2 regions of the Planococcus sp. RAB007_Raresut genome follow, and region 1 is predicted to be linked to the other one. Evidence: a T-box and tRNA genes for the amino acid it is inferred to sense, from the RefSeq annotation. Region 1 holds a T-box; the other holds one or more tRNA genes.

Evidence for each region. A T-box is a leader RNA that pairs with one kind of tRNA and senses whether it is charged. The one in region 1 lies ahead of AC2Q9J_RS07500 (valine--tRNA ligase), so its partner is inferred to be a tRNA-Val.
Region 2: it has a tRNA-Val gene. The T-box ahead of AC2Q9J_RS07500 (valine--tRNA ligase) is inferred to sense a tRNA for this amino acid. The anticodon was not compared.

What each region holds. Positions count from the first base shown of each region.
Region 1 covers NZ_JBXYIF010000003.1:181,131-185,520, reverse strand. Annotated here, with positions in the region: gene AC2Q9J_RS07500 (valine--tRNA ligase) at 1-2,574, opposite strand, end outside; T-box leader at 2,815-3,033, opposite strand; gene AC2Q9J_RS07495 (AbrB family transcriptional regulator) at 3,055-4,107, opposite strand.
Region 2 covers NZ_JBXYIF010000003.1:5-4,394, reverse strand. Annotated here, with positions in the region: gene AC2Q9J_RS06650 (IS110 family RNA-guided transposase) at 1-903, shown strand, start outside; tRNA gene AC2Q9J_RS06645 (tRNA-Glu) at 1,094-1,165, opposite strand; tRNA gene AC2Q9J_RS06640 (tRNA-Ser) at 1,172-1,262, opposite strand; tRNA gene AC2Q9J_RS06635 (tRNA-Asn) at 1,267-1,341, opposite strand; tRNA gene AC2Q9J_RS06630 (tRNA-Ile) at 1,343-1,419, opposite strand; tRNA gene AC2Q9J_RS06625 (tRNA-Gly) at 1,440-1,513, opposite strand; tRNA gene AC2Q9J_RS06620 (tRNA-Phe) at 1,520-1,595, opposite strand; tRNA gene AC2Q9J_RS06615 (tRNA-Asp) at 1,612-1,687, opposite strand; tRNA gene AC2Q9J_RS06610 (tRNA-Met) at 1,691-1,767, opposite strand; tRNA gene AC2Q9J_RS06605 (tRNA-Ser) at 1,824-1,916, opposite strand; tRNA gene AC2Q9J_RS06600 (tRNA-Ile) at 1,931-2,007, opposite strand; tRNA gene AC2Q9J_RS06595 (tRNA-Met) at 2,016-2,089, opposite strand; tRNA gene AC2Q9J_RS06590 (tRNA-Ala) at 2,108-2,183, opposite strand; tRNA gene AC2Q9J_RS06585 (tRNA-Pro) at 2,191-2,267, opposite strand; tRNA gene AC2Q9J_RS06580 (tRNA-Arg) at 2,294-2,370, opposite strand; tRNA gene AC2Q9J_RS06575 (tRNA-Leu) at 2,404-2,492, opposite strand; tRNA gene AC2Q9J_RS06570 (tRNA-Gly) at 2,519-2,593, opposite strand; tRNA gene AC2Q9J_RS06565 (tRNA-Leu) at 2,600-2,684, opposite strand; tRNA gene AC2Q9J_RS06560 (tRNA-Lys) at 2,707-2,782, opposite strand; tRNA gene AC2Q9J_RS06555 (tRNA-Thr) at 2,793-2,868, opposite strand; tRNA gene AC2Q9J_RS06550 (tRNA-Val) at 2,883-2,958, opposite strand; rRNA gene rrf (5S ribosomal RNA) at 2,968-3,084, opposite strand; partial or broken rRNA gene AC2Q9J_RS06540 (23S ribosomal RNA) at 3,234-4,390, opposite strand, start outside.

The sequences.
Region 1 (4,390 bases):
CGCTTCTTTCGCGCGTTCCTCTGCAACAACTGCTTCCGGCGCTTTTGAAACAAACCGTTCGTTCGACAGTTTCCCTTGAACAAGCTTAACTTCCTTCGCCCATTTCTCCAGCTCTTTATTCAAACGTGCAAGCTCTGCATCAATATCGATCAAGCCTTCCAACGGCATGAACAATTCCGCGCCGGATACTACTGCCGACATCGACTTTTCAGGCGCTTCGATATTCTGTCCGATCGTCAGCGTTTCCGGGTTGCAGAAACGTTCGATGTAAGCGGAGTTCGCTTCCAGCACGGCGTGCGTTTCAGCGTCTTTCGCCGAAATCGTCAACGGCACTTTCTTGCTCATCGGCGACTGAACTTCCGCGCGGATCGTCCGTACAGATTTGATCACGTCCACCAACAGCTTCATGCTCGACGACTGGCTTTGGTCCGTCAATGCCGGGTCCACTTTCGGCCACTCGGCAATCGTGATTGACTCGCCTTTTGTCGGCAGGTTCTGCCAGATTTCTTCAGTGATGAACGGCATTAACGGATGCAATAAACGCATCGTGTTGTCGAGTACGTAAGCAAGAACCGAACGCGTCATCCGCTTCGCATCTTCGTCTTCCCCGTATAATGGCAGTTTCGCCATCTCGATGTACCAGTCGCAGAAATCATCCCAGATGAAGTTATAAAGCAGGCGGCCCACTTCACCAAATTCATAGCGTTCAGCAAGCGACGTCACTTGTTCAATTGTTTCATTGAGACGTGTCAAGATCCATGAATCAGCTACAGATTTCTTGCCGCTGAGATCGATTTCCTCATACGTCATGCCTTCCATGTTCATCAACGCAAAACGGGAAGCATTCCAGATTTTATTGGCGAAGTTCCAAACGCTCTCCACTTTTTCCATCGAGAAGCGAAGGTCCTGGCCTGGCGATGAAGCGGTTGCCAGGAAATAGCGCAGCGAATCGGCGCCGTATTGCTCGATAACATCCATCGGGTCAACGCCGTTGCCGAGCGATTTCGACATCTTGCGCCCTTCCGCATCACGGACAAGGCCGTGGATCAATACATCATCAAACGGTTTTTCTTCCGTGAATTCCAGCGCTTGGAAAATCATGCGCGATACCCAGAAGTTGATGATGTCATAGCCTGTTACCAGCACGTCAGTCGGATAGTATTTCTTCAGCTCATCGCTGTCTTCCGGCCAGCCAAGCGTCGAGAACGGCCACAATGCTGACGAGAACCACGTATCCAGTACGTCTTCGTCCTGCGTCCAGTTTTCAGCGTCTGCCGGCGCCTCGTGCCCTACGTATATTTCGTTCGTTTCGTTATGATACCAGGCAGGAATCTGATGGCCCCACCATAATTGGCGTGAAATACACCAGTCGCGGATGTTTTCCATCCAGTGAAGGTAGGTTTTCTCAAAACGTTCCGGCACGAAATTGACGCCGTTTTCGCCTTTCTGCAGATCCACCGATTTTTGCGCCAATGGCTTCATATCGACGAACCATTGCGTCGACAGATAAGGCTCAACTACTGCCCCGCTGCGTTCTGAACGACCAACGGAATGCAGATGCTCTTCAATTTTGAATAAAACATCCATGTCCTGCAGGTCTTTGACAATCTGCTTGCGGCATTCGAAGCGGTCCATGCCTTCGTATTTGCCCGCATTTTCATTCATTGTGCCGTCTTCGTGCATGATCAATACACGTTCGAGGTTATGGCGATTGCCGATTTCAAAGTCATTCGGGTCATGCGCCGGCGTGATCTTCACCGCACCGCTTCCGAATTCCATGTCGACATAATCATCCGCTACAATTTCCATTTCACGTCCAATAATTGGAAGCGTCACAGTTTTACCGATCAAGTGCTTGTAGCGCTCATCTTTCGGGTGAACCGCAACCGCTGTATCGCCGAGCATCGTCTCCGGACGCGTCGTTGCGATTTCGATGTGGCCGCTGCCGTCTGTCAACGGGTAACGCATATGATAGAACGCGCCTTGCACATCTTTGTAGATAACTTCAATATCCGAAATCGCGGTTTTCGTCGCCGGATCCCAGTTGATGATGTATTTACCGCGGTAGATCAATTTTTTCTCGTATAGCTTAACAAATACTTCACGAACCGCTTTCGACAAGCCTTCATCCAGTGTAAAGCGCTCACGTGAGTAATCGAGTCCAAGGCCCAGTTTCGACCATTGCTGGCGGATATGCCCTGCATATTCCTCTTTCCATTTCCATGATTCTTCAAGGAAAGCTGCGCGTCCAAGGTCATAGCGAGACTTGCCTTCTTCCTTCAGCTTGCCTTCAACTTTCGCCTGCGTCGCGATGCCGGCGTGGTCCATGCCCGGCAGCCATAGCGCGTCGTATCCCTGCATACGCTTCATACGCGTCAGAATATCCTGCAGCGTCGTATCCCAGGCGTGGCCCAGGTGCAGCTTGCCTGTTACGTTCGGCGGCGGAATCACGATGGTATACGGCGTCTTGCCGCTTTCGGGTTTAGCTTCGAAATACTTGTTGTCGATCCACCAATCATAACGCCCTTTTTCAATCGATTGCGGATCATACTTGGTCGACATCTGTTCTGTCATAGAGATTCCTCCTCGTCTAGTCGCTGCGGGTTTTATCCCGTTTTAACGGTCAGTATGACTCCCAGTTCTTCGAACGGGAGATCAACTGACCATAAAAACCCGAATGGATCAACTAACATTCAGTGGGCAAGAACCCCACTGAATGAAGTTTCTCTTTTTTCCCATAGCGCTTGGTTTTGATGGGTTGAAGCATCTTCCTGAGCTTAAAAAAGGGTACAAAAAAACTCCTGTCGTCTCTACTTAAAGGACGAAGGAGTTTTCGCGGTACCACCTTTATACACAGGCGAAAAAAAGCCTGGCTCTCAAGTTCGATAACGGATTCGCATCCGGGTTCCGCTACTCGTGTTCACGGAATCTGCTCGGAGGTGACATTCAAATGCTGGTCCATGAAAACCTCTCACCACTCGGTTTCCTCTCTGAAATGCACGCACATTCTACTATCCTCTTCAACGCATCAGTATCTGATTAAATCCATTGTACTCAATTTCCTGTTTTAGCGTCAAGTTTTTTCAGCACATACGCCACTGCAGGCGCCGCAAGCAATAAAATAAAGAACAGTCGGAACAGATGGAAACTCGTGATGAGCGCAACGTCCGCACCCGAAGCGAGCGCCGTAATCCCCATTTCGGCCATGCCGCCGGGTGCCGCGCTCAGGAAGAAATCGAGAAACAGGTATTCCGGGAGCCAATCGGCCAGAATAAAAGCAATCAATACTGTGAACGCGATGAGCAAAACGTTGTTGACCACAATCGCAAACGCCAGCCGCATGCTCATATTCTCCCGCAGTTTCTCCATCTGCAGGCCGAGATGCGCGCCGACGAGCAGCTGGGCTAGGATAGTGAGAAGCGGCGGCATTTCGATGAGCGTGTTGCCGGTGAACGATTGCACAATCGCCATGACAAGTACGGGTGCCAGTAATTCCTTCGCCGGGAATGAAAACTTTTTCATGAGCAGGTAAATGAAAATGCCAAGTGCGATTGCCGGTAAAAATGCCAGCGGCGAAAATGAGAAATTGTTTGCCTGAGTGGCTGCGGTTGTCGTTTCCCTGCCGACAAAGAATGTTGTCAGCAGTGGCACAATCGTCACCACCAGGAAAATCCGGAACGTCTGCATCACTGACACAACGGTGACATTAGCGTTATTGACTTCTTCCGAAATCAGCACCATCTGTGACAAGCCACCCGGCATCGACCCGAGCAGACTCGTCTGCAGCGATTCGTTGGCCATCTTGCTGAACAGGAGCCCGAATAATAATGCGGCGATGATAACCGACACCGTCATAAATAGCATGTACGGCAAATCCACCCACATCAGCAGCACCGACTCACGCGTAAACGATGCGCCGATCATGACACCAAGGAGGATGAGGCCGATTGTACGAAAGATACGCGGCCAATAAAACTCAATTTCTGTAAACTGCCTGAGCAGTAAAAGTGCCAGCATTGGCCCAAGAAGCCACGGCAAAAACATGCCGATCTGCTGAAAAATAAAGCCGGCCGCAATCGCGACCAGCGCAGTGCGTAATAATTTCAAAACGGTCCCAACTTTCTTCTCATATGAATCTATGTAATCTATCGTATCAGAAAATGTGCGCTGGGTCGGCTTTAAGATGTGCACTATAACAAGTTAGGCATATCCATCTCAAACATGGGTATAAATCGAAATTCTCAATAATGTGCTTCCTTTCAACTCCAATGCCAGCGGAAATGGACGCCCTTCGTCCATTTCTAAAGTTTTAAAGTGCAGCCGGGCTGTTTCGGCTGCATATCCATCATTATCTTCCCCGGAGCAATCTCATCTCCCCTTCACCCGCAGT
Region 2 (4,390 bases), 180 kb from region 1:
AGCAGTCATTTCCAAAATGAACGCCGCTTGGAGACGCCTTCAACCGATTGTTACCGGCAATTCAAGAAGCTGTCCCGGCATTACGCCGATCTGGACGATGAATTGACCGTCGTCCGGGGACGCCTGCACGCGGAACTGCAGCTCACGTTCCCTGAACTGACTGGCTTGTTTACGACAAAAGCGGACCTCTTTCTCCGGTTGGTGCAGTTGTTTCCGCATCCAGACCTCGTATTGGGGTACTCCAAGACAGTGCTCAAAAACCGGATTCTAGCCAACACCGAGAAGCGGATGTCCGCGAAAAAAGCAGAAGAAAAAGCCATCCAGCTGCTGGATGCCGCAGGCAGTTCCAATCCCGCAGTAAAGGTCGATGACCTGTCTTGTGAGCTGGTCCGGCTGTACGCGAAACGGTTCCAGGAGCTTGTCTTGCTGAAAGAGGCGTGTATCGAGAAAATGGCGGCGCTGGCTTCTCCATTGGATGAGTATGCTATTCTGTTAAGCATTCCGGGCATCGGGGAGAATACCGCCGTTCGCCTGCTTGCCGAGATCGGCGATATCCACCGGTTTGAGAATCACAAACAGTTGAATGCTTTTGCCGGCATTGACATCCGCCGGTACCAATCGGGCAAGTTTCTCGCGAAGGACCGCATCAATAAGCGTGGAAACAAACACCTCCGCAAATTGCTCTATATCATCATCATGAACATGCTTAAACAAAAGCGCCTGTCGCAGAACCACCTGGTGGATTATTACCAGAAATTAAAAAAAAAACCTTATAACAAATGTCATAAGGTTGCCGTGGTGGCGTGTATGAACAAGCTGCTCAAAACGATCCACCACTTGGTCACACACCAATTACGCTACGATTACAGGCTGAGCCCCTGCACCGTGGCACCTAAAGTTTAACACATTCTTCCCCTGCGAAAAAATGAAAAAGCCGGAGGTTTTTTTGGCATGCTCATTTTTAACCCGATCCACTTTCCGCCTTCAAGAAGAGGGGGAATTTCAAAAAACTTCTTTAAAGTTGAGAAAAATCTATTGACTAATCGTAAGAAAAGCGTCCTGCAAATTCATGCAGGACGCTTTCTTCAAAATATGACCCCTACGGGATTCGAACCCGTGTTACCGCCGTGAAAGGGCGGTGTCTTAACCGCTTGACCAAGGGGCCAATTACTGGCGGAGAAGGAGGGATTTGAACCCTCGCGCCGGTTGCCCGACCTACACCCTTAGCAGGGGCGCCTCTTCAGCCACTTGAGTACTTCCCCAGTATGGCTCCGAAGGTAGGACTCGAACCTACGACCATCGCATTAACAGTGCGGTGCTCTACCACTGAGCTACTTCGGAATGGTGGGCCTAAATGGACTCGAACCATCGACCTCACGCTTATCAGGCGTGCGCTCTAACCAGCTGAGCTATAGGCCCATAACATAACGTTAAAATAATGGAGCGGGTGAAGGGAATCGAACCCTCATCATCAGCTTGGAAGGCTGAGGTTTTACCACTAAACTACACCCGCAAAAAATGGTGGGTCAGGACGGAATCGAACCGCCGACACTTAGAGCTTCAATCTAATGCTCTACCAACTGAGCTACTGACCCATATTTTTTGAAAAAATGGCGGTCCCGACCGGGATCGAACCGGCGATCTCCTGCGTGACAGGCAGGCATGTTAACCGCTACACCACGGGACCATTTGGTTGCGGGGGCAGGATTTGAACCTGCGACCTCCGGGTTATGAGCCCGACGAGCTACCGAACTGCTCTACCCCGCGATAATAGTAAGAACTAATTTTCATCAAAAATAAGATGTCCACACATTTTAAAAATATGGAGGAGGAAGAGGGATTCGAACCCCCGCGGGATTTGACTCCCCTGTCGGTTTTCAAGACCGATCCCTTCAGCCAAACTTGGGTATTCCTCCGAGATAATATATGATGGTGGACCTTGCAGGACTCGAACCTGCGACCGGACGGTTATGAGCCGTCTGCTCTAACCAACTGAGCTAAAGGTCCTAAAAAAGTGGCGGCAGAGGGGATCGAACCCCCGACCTCACGGGTATGAACCGTACGCTCTAGCCAGCTGAGCTACGCCGCCTGGATCTTTATATAAAAATGGTGGAGCCTAGCGGGATCGAACCGCTGACCTCCTGCGTGCAAGGCAGGCGCTCTCCCAGCTGAGCTAAGGCCCCGTGAAAATGGTCGGGAAGACAGGATTCGAACCTGCGACCCCTTGGTCCCAAACCAAGTGCTCTACCAAGCTGAGCTACTTCCCGGACTATCAATGCTGGATGAAAAAATATGGCGCGCCCGAGAGGACTCGAACCTCTAACCGCTTGATTCGTAGTCAAGTACTCTATCCAATTGAGCTACGGGCGCTTGCTATGAATGCTGCTGTTTTTGTCAAACAAATGGTGCCGAGGACCGGAATCGAACCGGTACGGTAGTCACCTACCGCAGGATTTTAAGTCCTGTGCGTCTGCCAGTTCCGCCACCCCGGCTTAGGGTCGGCTTGTCTGCAAAAAAATGGAGCGGAAGACGGGGGTCGAACCCGCGACCTCCACCTTGGCAAGGTGGCGTTCTACCACTGAACTACTTCCGCAAAAAATGGTGCGGGTGAAGGGAGTCGAACCCCCACGCCCGAAGGCGCTAGATCCTAAGTCTAGTGCGTCTGCCAGTTCCGCCACACCCGCGTGGCAAATATGAAATTAAAAATGGTGAGCCATGAAGGATTCGAACCTTCGACCCTCTGATTAAAAGTCAGATGCTCTACCAACTGAGCTAATGGCTCATGCAATGAGTGGTGCCGGAGAAAGGACTTGAACCCTCAACCTACTGATTACAAGTCAGTTGCTCTACCAGTTGAGCTACTCCGGCGAAAGAGAAATAAATGGTGGAGGATGACGGGATCGAACCGCCGACCCTCTGCTTGTAAGGCAGATGCTCTCCCAGCTGAGCTAATCCTCCAATATGTATGCCCAGCGACGTCCTACTCTCACAGGGGGAGATCCCCCAACTACCATCGGCGCAAAAGAGCTTAACTGCCGTGTTCGGGATGGGAACGGGTGTGGCCTCTTTGCCATCATCACTGGACTATGTGGTTATTTCTGAAAGACAAGTTTTATTATATCAACTCTGGCGAGTTTTACAAGCCCTTTTTTAGCAGCTTTTCGCCTTTTTATTCTTTCAAAACTGGATAAACGACATGGAAACGGGTCAAACAAAGCAATTCATAAAAGTAATTGGTTAAGTCCTCGATCGATTAGTATTCGTCAGCTGCACGTGTCGCCACGCTTCCACCTCGAACCTATCTACCTCATCGTCTTTGAGGGATCTTACTTGCTTGCGCAATGGGAAATCTCATCTTGAGGGGGGCTTCGTGCTTAGATGCTTTCAGCACTTATCCCGGCCACACATAGCTACCCAGCGATGCCCCTGGCGGAACAACTGGTACACCAGCGGTGTGTCCATCCCGGTCCTCTCGTACTAAGGACAGCTCCTCTCAAATTTCCTGCGCCCGCGACGGATAGGGACCGAACTGTCTCACGACGTTCTGAACCCAGCTCGCGTACCGCTTTAATGGGCGAACAGCCCAACCCTTGGGACCGACTACAGCCCCAGGATGCGATGAGCCGACATCGAGGTGCCAAACCTCCCCGTCGATGTGGACTCTTGGGGGAGATAAGCCTGTTATCCCCGGGGTAGCTTTTATCCGTTGAGCGATGGCCCTTCCATGCGGAACCACCGGATCACTAAGCCCGTCTTTCGACCCTGCTCGACCTGTACGTCTCGCAGTCAAGCTCCCTTCTGCCTTTACACTCTGCGAATGATTTCCAACCATTCTGAGGGAACCTTTGGGCGCCTCCGTTACTCTTTAGGAGGCGACCGCCCCAGTCAAACTGCCCGCCTGACACTGTCTCCCACCCCGATCAGGGGTGCGGGTTAGAAGTTCAATACAACCAGGGTAGTATCCCACCGACGCCTCCCCCGAAGCTGGCGCTCCGGGTTCATTGGCTCCTACCTATCCTGTACAAGTTGCACCAAAATTCAATATCAGGCTACAGTAAAGCTCCACGGGGTCTTTCCGTCCTGTCGCGGGTAACCTGCATCTTCACAGGTACTATAATTTCACCGAGTCTCTCGTTGAGACAGTGCCCAGATCGTTACGCCTTTCGTGCGGGTCGGAACTTACCCGACAAGGAATTTCGCTACCTTAGGACCGTTATAGTTACGGCCGCCGTTTACTGGGGCTTCGGTTCGCACCTTCGCTTGCGCTAAGCACTCCCCTTAACCTTCCAGCACCGGGCAGGCGTCAGCCCCTATACGTCACCTTACGGTTTTGCAGAGACCTGTGTTTTTGCTAAACAGTCGCCTGGGCCTATTCACTGCGGCTCTCTCG